2 regions of the Cohnella herbarum genome follow, and region 1 is predicted to be linked to the other one. Evidence: a T-box and tRNA genes for the amino acid it is inferred to sense, from the RefSeq annotation. Region 1 holds a T-box; the other holds one or more tRNA genes.

The links. The T-box of region 1 lies ahead of trpS (tryptophan--tRNA ligase). A T-box ahead of a tRNA ligase gene usually reads a tRNA of that ligase, here a tRNA-Trp.
Region 2: it encodes a tRNA-Trp, which carries the amino acid that the T-box ahead of trpS (tryptophan--tRNA ligase) is inferred to sense. The anticodon was not compared.

Annotation. Positions count from the first base shown of each region.
Region 1 is NZ_CP051680.1:3,134,172-3,143,884, reverse strand. Features, by position in the region: gene HH215_RS13950 (O-methyltransferase) at 1-184, shown strand, start outside; gene HH215_RS13945 (alpha/beta-type small acid-soluble spore protein) at 281-502, opposite strand; gene HH215_RS13940 (TIGR03943 family putative permease subunit) at 594-1,619, opposite strand; gene HH215_RS13935 (permease) at 1,635-2,705, opposite strand; T-box leader at 2,871-3,127, shown strand; gene trpS (tryptophan--tRNA ligase) at 3,172-4,170, shown strand; gene HH215_RS13925 (hypothetical protein) at 4,174-4,359, opposite strand; gene HH215_RS13920 (alpha/beta-type small acid-soluble spore protein) at 4,449-4,652, shown strand; gene HH215_RS13915 (metal-dependent hydrolase) at 4,794-5,777, opposite strand; gene HH215_RS13910 (hypothetical protein) at 5,850-6,134, shown strand; gene gerQ (spore coat protein GerQ) at 6,124-6,603, opposite strand; gene cyoE (heme o synthase) at 6,958-7,818, shown strand; gene HH215_RS13895 (SCO family protein) at 7,825-8,559, shown strand; gene HH215_RS13890 (RpnC/YadD family protein) at 8,722-9,207, shown strand; gene HH215_RS13885 (ribonuclease M5) at 9,265-9,612, opposite strand.
Region 2 is NZ_CP051680.1:3,300,178-3,309,890, forward strand. Features, by position in the region: gene HH215_RS14630 (Gfo/Idh/MocA family protein) at 1-527, opposite strand, end outside; gene HH215_RS14635 (sugar phosphate isomerase/epimerase family protein) at 524-1,375, opposite strand; gene HH215_RS14640 (AraC family transcriptional regulator) at 1,580-2,464, shown strand; gene HH215_RS14645 (helix-turn-helix domain-containing protein) at 2,530-4,134, opposite strand; gene HH215_RS14650 (ABC transporter substrate-binding protein) at 4,244-5,245, opposite strand; tRNA gene HH215_RS14655 (tRNA-Leu) at 5,491-5,576, opposite strand; tRNA gene HH215_RS14660 (tRNA-Arg) at 5,594-5,670, opposite strand; tRNA gene HH215_RS14665 (tRNA-Cys) at 5,685-5,758, opposite strand; tRNA gene HH215_RS14670 (tRNA-Gly) at 5,776-5,850, opposite strand; tRNA gene HH215_RS14675 (tRNA-Gln) at 5,926-5,999, opposite strand; tRNA gene HH215_RS14680 (tRNA-His) at 6,024-6,099, opposite strand; tRNA gene HH215_RS14685 (tRNA-Trp) at 6,123-6,196, opposite strand; tRNA gene HH215_RS14690 (tRNA-Tyr) at 6,213-6,296, opposite strand; tRNA gene HH215_RS14695 (tRNA-Thr) at 6,316-6,391, opposite strand; tRNA gene HH215_RS14700 (tRNA-Phe) at 6,413-6,488, opposite strand; tRNA gene HH215_RS14705 (tRNA-Asp) at 6,505-6,581, opposite strand; tRNA gene HH215_RS14710 (tRNA-Met) at 6,620-6,696, opposite strand; tRNA gene HH215_RS14715 (tRNA-Glu) at 6,797-6,871, opposite strand; tRNA gene HH215_RS14720 (tRNA-Ser) at 6,893-6,985, opposite strand; tRNA gene HH215_RS14725 (tRNA-Asn) at 6,989-7,064, opposite strand; rRNA gene rrf (5S ribosomal RNA) at 7,094-7,210, opposite strand; rRNA gene HH215_RS14735 (23S ribosomal RNA) at 7,334-9,713, opposite strand, start outside.

The DNA.
Region 1 (9,713 bases):
ACTGGCGGTACAGGCGCTTCGGCACAAGAGCGGTTGGACGCACGGCGAGATTTCTTACGATTTCGTGTTGAAGCAGGGGCGCGTGTTCGTTAGCGTACAGTTCGAATCCAACTACAATATGGCGAATGTTCTGTTCAGGTATTCCCCTAAGAAGCGTGATCGAAGGGATGTTTCGAACGAATAGAAGGGCTACATAATAAAAATCCGGCATTCTCCATCGAGAGGATGCCGGATTTTTCGGTAATTGCTCAATATCTGAGGTTGGATTAAGAGCGGTGAATTAACGGCTGGAGCGGCCTGCAAGCTGCTGCTCGGCCATTTGAACGAGCCTGCGCGTAATTTGACCGCCGATGGAGCCTGCTTCGCTTGTTAGCAGGTTTCCGTAGTAACCGTCCGCAGGAAGCTGGATGCCAAGCTCCTGCGCGACTTCGAATTTAAGCTGTTCCAACGCCTGGGCAGCTTGAGGAACGACGAGAGAATTGCTGCGTGAACGTGATGCCACTATCGCTCACCTCCTTTTGAACGTAGTATGGACGTTATTGGGAGGGCTATGCATTTGAAGGTAACGATTCCAAGGAAAATTAAAATCCGGCTTACTCTAATCCGAAATCCAAGTCGGGAGACACGTAAGGGTCATCCGGAGGCGCGATTTTGACTACTTTAGACACGTCGATCTCAATGATTTCGATGCCATTGTATGAAGTCGTCCCGAGCTTGCCTGTAACGGTCACCCATTCATCCGTCGCCAGCGTATCCGCTCGGCCGTAAGTCACCATGATTCCGTAAGGCGAGGCGTCGGCCGAGCAACAATTGATCGCGAACCGGCTGACTCCGAACTGCGTTCTGCCCATCGTCTCTTCGCGATATACGAATCCGCTAAGCTTGATCGTCTTGCCGATAAAAGCCGTACGATACAGATCGATGGTCGTCAAGGTTTCGATGAACTGCTTCTCCGTAACGTTAACGACATCTTGCCGTACGAGCCGTTTGCCGAAAGCGGCATAGATTTCCGTAAATTCATCGGTAGGGAACATGAGATCTAATGCCGCTTCGGATAGCTCAGAAGGCGAAGGTTTAACGCTCTTCTCGGCGGTTTCGTCGGATCCGATAGGATTCGTTAGGGCACTCCCCTCCTCGTTGGGCTGCTCCTCTGCGACGATCGGTTCGTTCTGACCGTTCCGATCGTTAGGGACTGCTCCGGACGGAGAGCTTTCGTAAGGCTTTACGATTTGCTGGGGGGTGAACTGGACGCCCTTGGCCGATGCCATGCTGCTTCCCAGAAGCCCGTCGGGCACCGTGAAGCCGATCACCAACGGAATCGCGAACCATCCGTATAATAGAAGGCTTTTCCCCCAAGTGGCGGGCATTTCATGGTTACAATCGCAGGCAAGATGCTCGTCGGCTTTCTCGAAACCGGTGCGAATAGCGGAATACAGTTGTTGCGCGGCGACGGCGTACAAACCCAAGGCGGATAATTTCACGATGAACTGCATGCGGTTGGCAATATAGAGATTCAAGTTGCCGGAACGGACAAGATGGACGATGAAGAACGCGAATCCCGCGAGTATTATGGCTCTCGTTAAATAATGTGCGGCTGTCGCGACTTTCTGACTATTCATGGCGGGGTACCTCCCTTATACGAATCCAAGATGATCAAACAGGATAGAGCCGATAAGTACGAGAAAAGCAATGAGCAAGCTAAATTTCAAGACGAATTTTTTGCGAAACACCGCTAGCATCATAATCGTGTTTTTCAAATCGAGCATCGGTCCGAAGACGAGGAAGGACAGAAGCGCGGCAGGAGGAAACATGCCGGAGAAGGATGCCGCGACGAATGCGTCCGACGTTGAACAAAGCGACAATGCGTAGGCGAAGCTCATCATGAACAAATGGGAAAACAGCTCTTGATCCGCCACGGCCGCGAAGGAGGCTCTCGAGATCGTCGTTTGCAGAAGCGCGGTGATCAGCGAGCCGAGTATCAAATATTTGCCCATATCGAAAAATTCCTCCGCCGCGTGCGCCGGAGTCTCGGCCAGCTTCTTAAAAGCGTTGCCTTGGGATTCGTGCTCATGATGATGATGATGATGATGATGATGAGCATGTCCATGCTCATGTTGAGGCTCGCGAAGCGGCGACGCGGCTATCGGTAGGCTTTGCGATCCCGTTTTCAGAGGGTTACGTTTCATGAAATAATAAAGAACGAAGCCTAGGGAGACCGCGACCAAAAACGCCAAATAAAATCTCGAATACGCAAGCTCCTTGTTCGTCCGAAACGCCGCGAATGTCGCCCCGAAGACGACGGGATTAATGATCGGCCCCGCAACGATATAGATGATTCCTATGTATGCCGGTAATCCTTTGCGGATCAATCTGCGCACGATGGGGATCATGCCGCATTCGCATAACGGCAAAATAATGCCGAGCAGGCTTCCGAATAACACTCCCGCGACGGGATTTCGAGGAGTGAGCTTCTGGATGAGTTTGTCCGATACGAAAGCCTGCAGAAGCGCCGAAATAAATACTCCGATGAGAAGGAAAGGCAGCGCTTCGAGGATAATGCTCAGAAAGATGATCTTGAAGTTTTGCAGCTTCGAAGAATCGAAACTCCATTGCTCGAGGTCTCTGCCGAAAAAAATGAGGGCTAGCAAAACAGCACAGCCAACCGTAGCGGCTCCCGTCATCCATCGCGCGAGAAGATTAGGCAACTTATCACTTCCTTGCTTCAAATAGTAATCATTACGATTATTATACCTTATGCTTGGCCGGTAGCCTATCAGAACATCCATAATCGACGAGATTAATGTGAAAATCGTCATTTCGCTCGGTTGACAAAGCCGTTGCGAGGGGTATAATGATTAACAAATCAAGTATATTCGGCGATGAAGAGAACAAGTACGCTTGGATTAAGCGCTCCCAGAGAGCCGGTGATTGCTGGAAGCCGGTACGCTTGCCTTGCGGAATGGATCTTGGAGCCGAGAGCGAAACGACGAGCGCGAGGTAAGGGCCCTTACCTATAGCAAACCCGTCCCATGCTCTCCGACCGTTCCCCGTTACAGGATCATAAGGTATCGCGAAGCGTTAATCGCGATACGAATAAGGGTGGTACCACGGCTTTCTCGTCCCTTGCGGAGGAAGGCTTTTTTTATTTTCAAAAAAAGGGGTTCGATGACAATGACTAAACAACAACGCGTATTGTCCGGAATACAACCTAGCGGAAAATTGACTCTCGGGAATTATATCGGCGCGATGAAAAACTTCGTAGCCCTGCAGCACGAACATGAATGCTTTTTCATGGTCGTCGATCTACACGCGATTACGGTACCTCAGGATCCGGCAGCATTGCGGGAGCAGAGCGAAGCGGTAGCCGCGTTGTTCATAGCGGCGGGGTTAGAGCCTGCGCAAGCGGCTATCTTCATGCAGTCCCACGTGCCTGCCCACGCCGAGCTGGGTTGGTTGTTGACTACGATGACTTACATGGGCGAGTTGGAACGGATGACCCAGTTCAAGGATAAATCCGAGGGGAAAGAGGCCGTCGGGGCAGGTCTGTTCGTCTATCCTTCGCTGATGGCGGCTGATATTTTGCTCTACAAATCGGATCTCGTGCCCGTCGGAGACGACCAGAAACAGCATTTAGAGCTGACTCGCGACTTGGCGGGACGATTTAATCACAGATACGGCGATACGCTCGTTATTCCGGAACCGTTCATTCCTAAAGTTGGAGCAAGAATCATGTCGCTGGACGATGCATCGAAGAAGATGAGCAAGAGCAGTCCGAACGCCGGAAGCTTCATTACGCTGTTGGATACGCCGGACGAAATTCGCAAAAAAATATCCCGGGCCAAGACGGACTTGGGCCGGGAAATCGTATTCGACGTTCAGAATAAACCCGAAGTCAGCAATTTAATGACGATCTACGCGCAATGTTCCGGACTGTCGATCGAGCAAGTTCAAGCGGCATACGACGGTCAAGGATACGGAGCGTTCAAGAAAGATTTGGCAGAGGTCGTCGTTCAGGCGTTAGAACCGCTGCAGCAAAAGTACGCGGACATTCGTTCCTCCGGCGAAATTCATAACATTCTTCGCGACGGAGCGGAACGCGCTTCCGCCGTTGCGGAAGTTACGTTGCATTCGGTGAAGGACGCGATGGGGTTCTTGCCTAGAGGCCGGTAAAGGTTAACCGTTGGAATCCGGGCGGTTTCGTCTTAACTTGGCTTTAACGACGAAACCAGCTCCGGTCATTCCAAGCGTGAGAACGCCGAATAGCAACGCGAGCCAGCCGTTATGGCTGAGGGAAAAAGCGGTCGCGAGCATTAGAACTATGGATGCAATCGCAAAAAAAAGCGATAAAGTTTTACTCATGATTTCACCTCGCATATTTTTCTTCGTTTCTAGCATACTAAGTTGGCAAGCTTGCAAACCAATCATTTAGTCGAAGGGAGAATTTACTCATGGCGTCAAGTAACCAATTAGTCGTACCGCAAGCAAAAGCAGCATTGCAAAGCATGAAAGTAGAAGCAGCTCAATCTTTAGGGGTGCAAATCCCGGCGGACGGATATTACGGTAACGTAACATCCCGCGATGCAGGTTCCCTCGGTGGTTATATCACCAAGAAACTTGTTCAAATGGCTGAGCAACAACTTTCCGGTCGCTAAGGACATTAGTCCGGCACCGAAAGCCCGAGGCTTGCCCTCGGGCTTTTCATATTGTGCGCTTAAGGATGACAAACGTCAAGCGGGATCGTCTATGAGAAGACGATCCCGCTTGTTGTTGGAAAGCTATTCGATAAGATGAGGTTAATACGTATTCATACGCAGTCTCTTTTCCAAACGCTCGTCGCTTAACCAGCCTACATAAGATTGCAGCGGTTCGTAGGACAAATCCATCAGTACGACGGCTACGAAGGGATATTGCCTGCGGTAACGGTAGCGGACGTCGACCCAGCGTACTTCATAGCCCCAGGTTTGCGGTTTCACGTGACCGCAAGGAAACGGAGTGACGCTTAGGAAGGCTATAACGTCTTGGTGCCGCTTGGATGCGTCGATTGCGGGATGGTCGTCGCATTTCAGGACGTCTATCCATTTAAGTCGGCCATGATCCCACTCGCCGATTCCGTAAGTGCAATCCGCGGACAATCTCACCAGATTCCAACGGTATAAGGAGACGGTAGGAAGTAACGTATATCGGTCTCCAGGTTGGCTTTCCGGATCTTGTTTCGCGATTTTCCGCGACAATCTTCGGTGAACGAGCGTTCTCCATCCGTAATATATACCGAGCATCGCGTAGAGGACCGGAAAAACGACCTGAGGGGCCGCAACGCCTGATATCCAAAGCAGAATGGCGAGCAAGTGGCTGAAAAAAATAAACGGGTCGAATATATGGATAATATTCCAGGCGACCCATTGCTTGCTAACCGGACGAAATGCCTGCGTACCATAGGAATTGAATAAATCGGAGATGACGTGGACGACGACAGCTAGCAATACCCAGAATCCGATATGCCACCAGGGAATATTCCGGAACAAAAGGGAAACGACAGTCGTAATCAAGGCAGCCCAGCCGATAATCGCAGGAAAAGAGTGGGACAGTCCGCGGTGATTTTTGATATAATCGGCATTGCTCTTAAATCTCAGTAAACCGTCCAAGTCAGGCGCATTAGAGCCTGCAATCGTGCCAATAAGGATGGCGACGGGGCCGAAGGCATGAGAAGTGATGACCGGATCGACCATGGCAAGTCCGCCTAAACCCAATCCGAACACGAAATGCGTGCCGGTGTCCATATAACCAGTCCCCCTTTTTTGTTACAGTATGGTCGTCTTGCCGATAAAATATGAAAATGCGAGGTCGAGACTATGATCGTTTTTTGCGAATATGTCATACCTGAAGAGCATCGCGCAGCGTTCAGGGCATGGGTTCAAGCCGAGCCGGAACGTTGGCGGGAAATCGAAATCGCCGAGAACACCGTTCAACCGGGGGTCTATGTAGAAATTCAATATGCTTCCACCGAGGAGGAAGCCGCCAAACGCGAAAAGGAACGCCGCGAAGGACGTTCCTGGAACGAGATGGAGCAATGGGTTAAAGGGGGCAAAGAAGGCGTTAGAATCTGGACGTTCCGTCCCGTGAAGATTAACGGGTAGGCATCGAACCGAACGGAAGCGTATAATTGATCGGTTCGTCGAAAGTAATGTAATCCAAGTTCAGAGTCAGCAATAAGTAGCGCTTGCCCGTTGTCGGGTCGCTTATGATTATGTGATCGCGACCGGCAGCTTCGAGAACGCCTTTAAAGATTTTGGCGTTCCACTCGGAATTGTTCTCGTAAGTCATGTATAACGTAGCGACTTTACCCAAGTTCATGCGCAAAATATTTTCCACGTACGATTCTTCTTGGGTCGGTATGCCGGGAAGCGTCGTTCCGTTCGGCAGGATCGGTACGCCGTTGGTGACCGGAGGGGGCATTGTGCCTTGCATCATCATATTGGGCATCATATTAGCGGCAGGCATACTCATCGGCATTACCGAGTTCGGCATCACGGAGCTCGGCATTACCGCGCTCGGCATTTGATTTTGCTGATAGGACGGCCAAGGCATTTTGTTGTTGTTTAACATCGTAAATCCTCCCTTAAATTAATAAACGGACGGACAATTTGCGGCTGACGGGGCAATAGCCTCCGGCAGGGCGGAAAAAAATCGAGCGAATATTTATCGCATGCCACCCTTTCTTAGTCAAGTCGCCTAAACCTCTGGCTTCGGCATTAGGCGATTGTCGCAATACAGTGTATTTAGGCAGCCCGATTTTTGTGACTGCCGGAAGATTCGAATTTATTGGAAAATCGGTCTTATTCAACAGTGGTGGCGATTTGATGAACTCGGCGAGGCGAACATTGTCAATGCTTGAAGATTTGCGGTATCATTGAACAGACGTCAGGTTATGCCGCTTTACTTGCATAAAGGAGGAACTCCGTGTTTAAAGATCTTGTGGCTTTAACGAAGCCACGCATTATTCGATTAAATCTAATCGCGGCTTTCGGTGGTTATTGGGTCGCATCCAAATGGGAAAATATCCTCAGTTGGTCCTTGCTTTGGATGCTGGTCGGATCCGCGCTAACCATGGCTTCCGCTTGTGTTTTCAATAATTATTTGGATCGCGAGCTCGATATGAAAATGGAACGGACACGCGATCGCGCGCTTCCTCAGAACAGAATGACTCCTAAATTCGTTTTCGGTTACGGCGTCGTATTGGGCGTTGTCGGTTTGATCGTTTTATTCGCCTTGGTGAACGTATTGTCCGGTTGGTTGGGATTGCTCGGAATGTTCGTTTACGTCGTGATTTACACGATGTGGTTGAAACGCAGTTCGACTTGGAGCACCTCGATCGGAGGAATCTCCGGAGCGATGCCGCCGGTGATCGGGTACTGCGCGGTTACGAACGAGGTCGACGCGGGAGCCTGGATTCTGTTCGCATTGCTCTTCTTATGGCAGCCTGCTCATTTCTGGTCGCTCGCGATCAGGCGCAAAGAGGAGTATAGGGCCGCTGGGTTTCCGCTATTGCCGGTCGTTAAAGGCGTTACTCGCACGAAATGGCAAATGCTTCCTTACATATTGTTGCTTATACCGGCTTCCGTACTTATGTTTCGTTACGAATACGTTGGAATTTATTTTCTTGTATTTTCCGTCGGGATAGCTATCGTATGGTTCGTCCATGCGCTTTCCGGATTGAGAACAAAGAACGACGAGAAGTGGGCGAAAGCCGATTTTATGATTTCGATTAACTATTTAATGATTATGTTTCTAACGATGATCTTGGATACGAACGGGGTGTAAGGAAAGATGGATCAAAATAATAAGGATGAACAATCACAGGCGCATGTCGAGGGTAACCTCTCCGTTAATCAGAACGCGAATGCGGACGTGGCGGTCGAACCCGTTAAGCAGCAGAGCTCCTGGTTAAAACGTTATGGATTTTCCCTGCTCGTACTCGGATTATGTATCGTGATGGGTTATTTCATTCTCATGCAACAGAACAAAGAGGATGAATTGCCGGTACAGGGCAAAGGAGCGGAATTCTCCTATACCGATATGAATGGCGAGAACGTTACTTTGAGCGGAACGAACGGCAAAGCGCGTCTGCTCTATTTCTTCTTCGCGAACTGTCCGGACGTCTGTCCTCCGACGACGTTCATCATGTCCCAAGTTCAGGATGAACTGAAGGAAGACGGCGTATTCGGCGACAAGGTTCAATTCTTGTCCGTTACGATCGATCCGACCAACGATACTCCCGAAGTGTTGAAGGATTACGCGGAACGATTCGATGCCGATCCGAACGGTTGGAAATTTTTGCGGGGAGACGAGAAGGCGACGGCCGAATTGGCCCGGGAGTATTCGATTCTTGTCAATAAGGACAAAGACGGTAACTTCGGACATATGAACCTGATCGTTTTGCTCGATAAAGACGGTCAAATCCGCGATTGGATTTCCGCGAACGACTACATCGAAGGTTACGCCGATGAAGAAGATAGGCTAAGTCCGAGCGATATGGCGAAGAAAATCAAAAGCTTGCTTTAACTGAGAGGGCTTGCCAACGCGAGCTGGATCTGCCATACTTACATCAATTACCATATCCGGACGCGAAGCACGCGCCGCTCTTCCTCCTTTGGGAGGTTTGAGCGGTTTTTTTGTGTCCACCCTATTTTACGATTTCAAATTTTGAAGGTCGAGCTTAAAAAATTGGAATGGCGTAGATTTATCGATTCCGACAATCCGGTTGCCGCTGCATTGCTGGCTAAGATGGGGTATAATAAAAGGGAAAAGAGAGAGATGCGTTTCGCATACTTACGGATGGTTTTACGTTTACGCAATAAACTGGACGACGCGAGATTAGCGCTTATTATGTCGGTAGCAGACTTGTACTTTAATCCAGACAAAGAAGAAGATGACGTCATTATTCGTGAGCTTAAACGAGAAAACGAGGAGGGAGGAGCGGTTATTATGGAGCTAATGCCAGCATGGAAACGTTGGGGATACGAGGAAGGCATCGAAGAGGGCATGGAAAAAGGCATGGAAAAAGGCATGGAAAAAGGCATGGAAAAAGGCATGGAAAAAGCAAATCAACTTATCGTTCGCAAGCTTCTAGGCAAAGGCTTTTCGCCGGAAGAAGTGGCGGAAACGATCGATTTGTCGCTTGACGAAGTTCGGAGATTGGCGAAAACTTAACGAACCATCCCCCTCAGCAGTGCCGCGAGTCGGCACTGCTGTTTTCTTACCGCTTTTTCAACCAATCGTCGGATCCGGGTATAAAATGAATTCTTCCAATCCGGCCTTCTCCAATTGCTGGATCAAATACTCTTCAGGCGTACCTTCGACTCCGCTATACCCTCGGCGAGTATAGATATGGTCGGCGTCGGGGAATACGTCGCGAAGCATGCCTCTTATTCTGCGGCCGGACGAGTCGGGATCCGTGAACAAGTAAACGTGACGATCGCCGACTGCTTTACGCAGCGCTTCGATCCGGTTCGTATTCAACGTACCGAAAGTGCAATGGATGGGAATATCGGAAGAAAGTACGCGGGAGAGCCTGCTTTTGTCGTTTTTTCCTTCGACGATAATGGCAATATCCATAGAGACCACCTCGATTCGACAGCTATAACGATATTGTACCATGATTGCGGAATTTGTTGAGTATGCGCTTAGTTCAGGCATTCTTATTCGGGCTTGTCCAA
Region 2 (9,713 bases), 170 kb from region 1:
GCCGCCGATCCGCTGCGTTTACCGTCCAGCAGCCAATCGTTCCATCCCCACGTCGGCCGCGGGCTAACTCTCTTGAAGACGCCGGAAATCATCGCCCCGTATGTTCCTTCGTCCTTGATCTTTTTCAAGTACTCGTACTCCGGCCAGAACCGGATGCAGTGTCCGACCATCACTTTGCCCGACGATTTCTTCTTCGCTTCGAGCAGTTGCACCGCCTCGGACTCTTCCAGACAAACCGGTTTTTCGATGAAGACGTCGTAACCGCGATCCAACGCTTGCAATGCGTGTTTCGTATGGAGGAACGTCGGCAGGCAGATATCGATCGTGTTCACATCCGCCTCGCTGATTAATTGCTCCCCGGACGCGTATACCTTCGCCCCGAATTTCTTGGCAATCATCGTAGCGTTCTCGACATTGTCGTCCGCGACCGCCGTAACCTGGAAGTCCGCCTTGCCTTCCAACGCCTCGTAACAAGCGGCATGCATCTTGCCCATGAATCCCGTGCCGATTAACCCGATCTTGATCATCTTGCTGTCTCCCTCCCCAATATGCGATCCATCGAAGACGATGTGTTATAGATGATTTGCTCCGTATGATGGGTATAATTAGGAATCATCTCCGCAATGACGTAGTCGTCGTATCCTGCCGCCGTTAACGCCGCAACGACCGAAGGGTAGTCCACGTCGCCCGCCAACAAATCGACGAAACCGTGCAACCCGCCTGCTTGCCTCCGGTAATCCTTGAAATGCACCTTCTTGATCCGTTCTCCGAGAATCGAGATCCAGTGTTCCGGGTATCCGGTTAATAACGTATTGCCGATATCCAAATAGGAGCCTACCCATGGCGATCCGATTTCGTCGATGAACCTTCTCATCTCCAAAGGCGATATAAGAAATTTATTCCATACGTTCTCTATCCCGATATTGACTTTGTATTCGGCAGCCGTCGTTGCCAATTGCGTAACGGCTACTTGCGCCCGTTCATAAGCGACGTCATAAGGGACGACCTCGGACCCGGGTATAAAATCGACGCCTACCGCGCCCGGAATAAGCAAAATCGTATCCACGCCAAGCTGAGCCGCGGTCTCCAATTGTTTACGGCCGATGTCCAAGGCTTTACTTCTCGTAGACACGCTGTTGCTGGTCAGGGAATAAGTCCAGTACAAACCGGACGCTAAGCTCGTCAGTTCGATGCCCGTATCGTCGGCGAATGCTCTTAGCTCCGTAACTTCGGCCTTTCCGCTATCGAGGCTTAGCTCCCCATCCTCTGCCAGAGCAAGCTCTATTCCTTCGAACCCGGCGGACTTGGCAAGGCGAATGCAATCCTTGGTTCCCATTCCGGCCGGAAATGACCATGCGTTAATGCCCTTCTTCATCGTTCGTCCCCCGCTATCTTCGAATAGAATTGCAACTCTATTATAAGATCCGGTACGCGTTCTAAGATTTGTTGAAAATGCCCGACTATTTATCATTTTCAAGCATGAACGCCGATATGAAGGCAGGAGTTCATGCCAAGGTTCGCGAAACCTATAGCGACGGCTCGCAATGCATCCGATTCATTACCGCGGAGGACTTCCGATATGGATTTTACGAAAACCAAGCTGAAGTTGGAGATAGAGGTATCTCATCTGATCACCCTGCACTATTTTGAATTTGCCAAAGATTATATATTCGCGGGCGAACAGCATGATTTCTGGGAACTGGTGTACGTGGATGCGGGAGAAATCGAAGTGACCGCCGACCATAACGGATACGTGCTGAAGCAAGGCGATATTATTTTCCATCAACCGAACGAGCATCACAGCCTATGGGCCAACAATCGAATCGCCCCTAACGTGATCGTTATCACTTTCGAATGCCGAAGTCCGGCCATGCGTTTTTTCGAGAACAAAACATTCCATCTCGGCAACGGAGATCGCAATCTGCTCGCGTCCGTCCTCAAATACGGCTTTCAAGCGTTCGAGCCTCCTTTCGATGACCCAAGGTACAACCGATTGGTCCGCAGAACCGACGTCGCGTTTGGAGCCGAGCAATATATCAGGCTTTATCTGGAGCTGTTCCTTATGAGCATCATTTCTCAGGGATATGCGGATACCGGAGGGAACCGGCTCTCTACGGCCGCAAAGGAACGCAGCGAGAATGACGTGACCGGCAAGCTGATCGCCTATATGGATGAACATATAACGGGCGATCTTACGCTAGAGCAGATGTGCGAACACCTTTATATCAGCAAATCGTTCCTTGTACGCCTGTTCAAGCAGAAAACCGGTCAAAGCGTCATGAAGTACTATAAAAACCTCAAAATCGAAAAAGCCAAAAACCTCATTCGCGAATGCCGGCATAACTTTACCGAGATCGCGGAAATGCTTAAATATGCTAGCATCCATAGTTTTTCGCGCCAGTTTAAGCATGTGACGGGACAGACGCCATCCGAATATTCCCGTTCGGTTCAAGCACGGATATGACAAAGAAGCTCTCAAGGTTCCATCCCCTTTGAGAGCTTCGGCTTAATGCTGCTATATTGTCCCGATCAAGCAAATATCTTCAGCAGATCATCGATTTTCCGGTTATGGGAAAGCACTCCGTAATTCATCCATGCTAAGAAATCAACCTCGTATACTCGTTGATTCCGGACTGCCGGAAGCATTTGCCAATGAATCACGTCGATCGCTGATCGACTTCCCCGTTCCGAAAGCCTATCGAAGGTTATGACCACATGATCGGCATCAAGCCTAACCAACTGCTCGGGCGTTAACGGAACCCTTCTATCCTGACTCGTTAGTTGCGTAACGAGTTCCGGAGGCGTCAGTCCAAGATCCTTGTACAATACCGGCCCCGTGTAACCGTGATCCGCACCCGAGTATAAGTAAACACCGGCATCGGATACGCGAAGGCAGGCAACCGTCTGCCCTTGAATCGAACTCTTTAGTATTTTCTTGGCCTCGTTCGCTTTATGCTCGTATTCGCCGATGATTTCTTTGACCTTATCCATCTTCCCCAACAGATCGGCTACCGTTCGCAGCGTCGTTCTCCAATCCTCTCCCGAATGGGTTACTTTAAAGGTCGGCGCTAAACGGTTTAACCGATCAAACGGGATCCACCGCTCGAAACTCTCTTCCATCATGATAAAATCCGGTTTGACGCCGGAAAGGGCTTCGACATCCTCGGTCTCGATATCAAATGTCGGTACCTCGTTTAATCCGAGATATTCCTGTTTCCCCCAGTTGGCATGGGAGCATTGCATCGCAGGCGTTACTCCTAGTGCGACCAAATAATCTTCAAGAAAAGGTGCCCACACCTGGATATTTTCACGATTGTTACGTCTATAGATGCCTGGAGAGACGCCGACCGCTTGCTTGAATCGACGATTAAAATAGTACTCATCGCCAAAGCCGACATTCTGTGCGATATCGAACATCGGATCATTCGTTACGAGCAGCAACTGCTTCGCTCTATCGATCCTCACCTCGTTCAAATACTGGAGCGGTATTTTTCCCGTCATTCCCTTAAACAAACGCGTATACTGCCACCTAGGGACATTAGCCAATTCGGATAGTCGCTCCACCGTCCACGGATCGTGGTAATAACGTTTCATTTGCTCGATCGTTTGCTCGACTGATTGCCTCACGTTCCATTCCTTGTTAGGAGTAAGATTTTGTTGTAAAAGAAAGAGCAGCAGTTGCTGGAATCGAATATGCCGTTCCAATACCTTCATTTCATCTAGGGCGGTACGGTTGCGGTATATCCCCTCAAGGTAATCTAAGCAATCTGAGAACGGAGAGCACAGCAACTCCCCCTTACAAGGAAATCCTGAAGTCTCCAACGCGTCTTTCGCTCCGGTAACGGTAGCTGCTATGATCATTTTATCAAAGGTAAGCCGATACAAGCTTATCCCGACATCGGAGACCTTAATCTCGATAGGACTGCCAGGCGGAAATACGAAGCATTTGCCTCGCTCCAGCTTTGACATAATGCTTTCACAAGCTAAGCTTCCGTTACCTTCCTTCACGACAAGCATCGTATATTCATTGACGTTTCGAGGCCCCCACTCCTCCGTTGAAGAGTGGACATCAATGCTCGTCAGTCCATAATATAAGACATTTCCAATCTCCGATTGCTCAAGGCGTTCCATCATATTCATCTTCCCTAAGTGAGAATTATTATCAATTAAATTATATACAAAAAAGGAAAGCTCGACAACCAACGTTTTGGTTGCTAAGCTTTCTTCATTCCTACGCTTTCTATTATGGAGCCAGGCTCTTTAACAGATCATCGATCTTCATTTCATTCGCGATGATCGCTCCGGATTGCCAATGAGAACGATCGTACGAATAGACGTGATTGTTCTTAACGGCCGGCAGCGATTTCCATAACGGGCTATCCAGCAATTTGACCGCTTCCTGGTTCTCCTTAGAGTCCCAGGCTCCGTTGGATGGGAAAATGATAATGTGATCCGCATCGAGTTCCGGTATCGCTTCCTCCGATAGGACTTTTTGAAAATCTTCCATCACTGTCATCGGATGTGGCGTGAGTCCAAGCTGGTTATAGATGAACCCTGTGAATCTATTCTTAGTACCGAACAAGGCAAGCGTTTTGTCCCCGATGTTTAATCGCACTACGGCAACAGTCTCTTTCCCTATTGTCGATTGGAACTTCGCTTTCGCATCGCTGATTTTCTGATTGTACTCACTCAGCTTGGTTTCTGCCTTCTCCGGAATTCCCAATACATCCGCAACCTGCTTAAGGACTTCCGTCGAATCACCGAGATACTGTTCCGGAATGCGATAGGTGGGAGCTACTTTAGAATACTGTTCGTATTTCGCCGCGTCTACTCCTCCGTCAACGATAATCAGATCGGGATCGGCCGCCACCATCGCTTCCATACTGCCGGTGATGTCGAACTGAGGCATATCCAAGCCTAGATAATCCTGTTTCCCCCAGCTTGGATGATACCACTGCACGATCGGTTCTACTCCAAGCGCCGTCAAATAATCCTCTAAGTAAATTCCTGCGACCCTTTGCGGGTTCACCGGAATTTCGATTTCTCCGAACTCATCCGTCACTTTACGAACAGTTTCCGATCCGGTCTCAGGCTGTTGAGCGGTCGTAGTCGCCTGACTTTCGGATGGCGGCGCACTTGCTTCATTTGCCGAAGAGTTATCATTGGATCCGCATCCTGCCAATCCGATCGCCGCAGCTAGCATTGCGACCATCCCTACCGTGAACTTAAATTTTGTACTTGCCATGCTGTATTCCATCCCCTTTGTCCTCTAAAAATGTAGTGTATAGAGCTATTGAAGAAAATGATAATCATTATCAATTAACTCGACTTTTATTGTAGCTTAGGGCTCAACCTGTCTCAATGTATATTCGCTATTCGTTTCTTGTACAAATGGAACTGTGCTCTTCTAACTTTACGCACAAAGTCATCCCTCTGCGAAAGCAAAAAAAACCTTAAGGCGATTAACCTTAAGGTTTTGACATTCGTTAGTGGTGCCGGTGAAGGGACTTGAACCCCCACTCCCTTGCGAGAAACGGATTTTGAGTCCGTCGCGTCTGCCATTCCGCCACACCGGCTTATTCAGTTTTCTTACTGGCGCGCCCTAAGAGATTCGAACTCCTGGCCTTTTGATTCGTAGTCAAACGCTCTATCCAGCTGAGCTAAGGGCGCAAGTTAAAGGTTTTTGGAGGCGCCACCCAGACTCGAACTGGGGGTAAAGCTTTTGCAGAGCTCTGCCTTACCACTTGGCTATGGCGCCACAGTCAAGATTTTAGATGGAGCGGAAAACGGGGCTCGAACCCGCGACCTTCTCGTTGGCAACGAGATGCTCTACCACTGAGCTATTTCCGCATATTAGGCTATCGGGGCCCCCGAAAAGTAATCGGTATATGCTCCAACGCTTAGCTTCACTTTTTGGAGTGAAAGTGGCTGGGGATCAAGGATTCGAACCTTGGATGACGGAGTCAAAGTCCGTTGCCTTACCGCTTGGCTAATCCCCAACAAAAACCTCTTTGTTGTAAAAATGGGGCGGACGAGGGGAATTGAACCCCCGAATGTCGGATCCACAAACCGATGCGTTAACCACTTCGCCACGACCGCCATGATCGTAATTTGAATCTTATTGGCAGGGGCAGCAGGAATTGAACCCACACTAACGGTTTTGGAGACCGCTGTTCTACCCTTAAACTATGCCCCTACATAGAGTAGAAAACTGGTGGAGGATGATGGATTTGAACCACCGAACCCGAAGGAAGAGATTTACAGTCTCCCGCGTTTGGCCACTTCGCTAATCCTCCATGATTAGCTGAAAAGAAATGGTGCCGACTAGAGGACTTGAACCCCCAACCTACTGATTACAAGTCAGTTGCTCTACCAGTTGAGCTAAGTCGGCGCGTGTTTTTAAGTTGTGTAATGGTGGCTCGAGACGGAATCGAACCGCCGACACGAGGATTTTCAGTCCTCTGCTCTACCAGCTGAGCTATCGAGCCGAACTTAGTGTAAAGATGGCGGAGCTGACGGGATTCGAACCCGCGGTCTCCTGCGTGACAGGCAGGCATGTTAGGCCACTACACCACAGCTCCACGATAGTAACTCGGTGTTGAGCCGAGGGTAATTCATTTGGTTGCGGGGGCAGGATTTGAACCTGCGGCCTTCGGGTTATGAGCCCGACGAGCTACCGGGCTGCTCCACCCCGCGTCGTTAATTAATGATTGCTTTCTTGAAGCGACATTTATTATCATAACTCATATCGCCTATGTAATGCAACCCTCAATTTATGGTAATTCTTTTTGAAGATTGGTGACCCCTAGGGGATTCGAACCCCTGTTACCTCCGTGAAAGGGAGGTGTCTTAACCGCTTGACCAAGGGGCCATGCTTACACCGGTAAAATAGTGGCGGAGAGAGAGGGATTCGAACCCTCGAGACGCTTTAGACGCCTACACGATTTCCAATCGTGCTCCTTCGACCAAACTCGGACACCTCTCCATATGGCTCCCCGAACAGGACTCGAACCTGTGACAACTCGATTAACAGTCGAGTGCTCTACCAACTGAGCTATCAGGGAATGTAAGCGTAAGTAAATCATGTGATCCAGCCTGGCAACGTCCTACTCTCCCAGGACCCTGCGGTCCAAGTACCATTGGCGCTGGAGGGCTTAACGGTCGTGTTCGGGATGGGTACGCGTGGAACCCCTCCGCCATTATTACCAGACCGGATCTTAAACTCAAGGCTTGCGCCTTGAAAACTGGATGCGAAGTAAAGCGGTCAGAAGAAGGTGAGTATCATTTGTCTTGCTAGCATCATTCGTGACGACTAAAGTCGCACGAGTTCGTGTAGGATAAGCCCTCGACCGATTAGTACCCGTCAGCTCCACACATTGCTGCGCTTCCACCCCGAGCCTATCAACCTGGTGTTCTTCCAGGGGTCTTACGAATTGGGAAATCTCATCTTGAGGCAGGCTTCGCGCTTAGATGCTTTCAGCGCTTATCCCTTCCGCACTTGGCTACCCAGCGGTGCTCCTGGCGGAACAACTGGTACACCAGCGGTGCGTCCATCCCGGTCCTCTCGTACTAAGGACAGCCCCTCTCAAATTTCCTACGCCCGCGACAGATAGGGACCGAACTGTCTCACGACGTTCTGAACCCAGCTCGCGTACCGCTTTAATGGGCGAACAGCCCAACCCTTGGGACCTACTTCAGCCCCAGGATGCGATGAGCCGACATCGAGGTGCCAAACCTCCCCGTCGATGTGGACTCTTGGGGGAGATAAGCCTGTTATCCCCAGGGTAGCTTTTATCCGTTGAGCGATGGCCCTTCCATTCGGTACCACCGGATCACTAAGTCCGACTTTCGTCCCTGCTCGACTTGTAGGTCTCGCAGTCAAGCTCCCTTATGCCTTTGCACTCTGCGCGCGATTTCCAACCGCGCTGAGGGAACCTTAGAGCGCCTCCGTTACTTTTTAGGAGGCGACCGCCCCAGTCAAACTGTCCGCCTGACACGGTCCCTCTACCGGTTAACGGTAGTAGGTTAGAACTCCGATACGATCAGGGTGGTATCCCAACGGCGCCTCCACAGAAGCTTGCGCTCCTGCTTCATAGGCTCCCACCTATCCTGTACAGACCGTACCAAAGTTCAATATCAAGCTACAGTAAAGCTCCATGGGGTCTTTCCGTCACGTCGCGGGTAACCTGCATCTTCACAGGTACTAAAATTTCACCGGATCTCTCGTTGAGACAGCGCCCAAGTCGTTACGCCATTCGTGCGGGTCAGAATTTACCTGACAAGGAATTTCGCTACCTTAGGACCGTTATAGTTACGGCCGCCGTTTACTGGGGCTTCAATTCATAGCTTCGGGTTGCCCCTAACCACTCCTCTTAACCTTCCAGCACCGGGCAGGCGTCAGCCCGTATACTTCGCCTTACGGCTTCGCACAGACCTGTGTTTTTGCTAAACAGTCGCTTGGGCCTCTTCACTGCGGCCCCCTCGTGCTATTCACACTACCGGGGCACCCCTTCTCCCGAAGTTACGGGGTCATTTTGCCGAGTTCCTTAACGAGAGTTCTTCCGCGCGCCTTAGAATTCTCATCTCGCCCACCTGTGTCGGTTTGCGGTACGGGCACCTTCTCCTGGCTAGAGGCTTTTCTTGGCAGCGTGGGTACATGACCTTCGGTACTATGATTTTCCCTCCCCATCACAGCTTGAGGTTACAGTGTGCGGATTTGCCTACACACACCTCTTACTGCTTGGACGAGCTATTCCATCAGCTCGCGTCGTTCTCCTCCTGCGTCCCCCCATTGCTCATAACGGATTACGGTGGTACAGGAATTTCAACCTGTTGTCCATCCACTACGCCTTTCGGCCTCGCGTTAGGTCCCGACTTACCCTGGGCGGACGAACCTACCCCAGGAACCCTTAGGCTTTCGGCGGACAGGATTCTCACCTGTCTTTTCGTTACTCATACCGGCATTCTCACTTGTATACAGTCCACCGTTCCTTCCGGTACGACTTCAACCCGTATACAACGCTCCCCTACCCAAGCGCGCTTGCGCGCGTCTGCCATAGCTTCGGTGGTGTGTTTAGCCCCGTTACATTTTCGGCGCAGAGTCACTCGACCAGTGAGCTATTACGCACTCTTTAAATGGTGGCTGCTTCTAAGCCAACATCCTGGTTGTCTTCGCAACTCCACATCCTTTCCCACTTAACACACACTTGGGGACCTTAGCTGATGATCTGGGCTCTTTCCCTCTTGACGACGGATCTTAGCACTCGCCGTCTGACTCCCGAGTATACATACATGGCATTCGGAGTTTGACTGGACTTGGTAACCCTTGGCGGGCCCCGCACCCAATCAGTGCTCTACCTCCATGATGCTAAACCTCGAGGCTAGCCCTAAAGCTATTTCGGGGAGAACCAGCTATCTCCGAGTTCGATTGGAATTTCTCCCCTACCCCCACGTCATCCCAGAGCTTTTCAACGCTCACGAGTTCGGGCCTCCAGTGAGTGTTACCTCACCTTCACCCTGCACAGGGGTAGATCACACGGTTTCGGGTCTACGACCACGTACTTAGGCGCCCTATTCAGACTCGGTTTCCCTTCGGCTCCGCCTCATCAGCTTAACCTTGCACGTGAACGTAACTCGCCGGTTCATTCTACAAAAGGCACGCCATCACCCCTAGATCGGGCTCTGACTTCTTGTAAGCGCACGGTTTCAGGTTC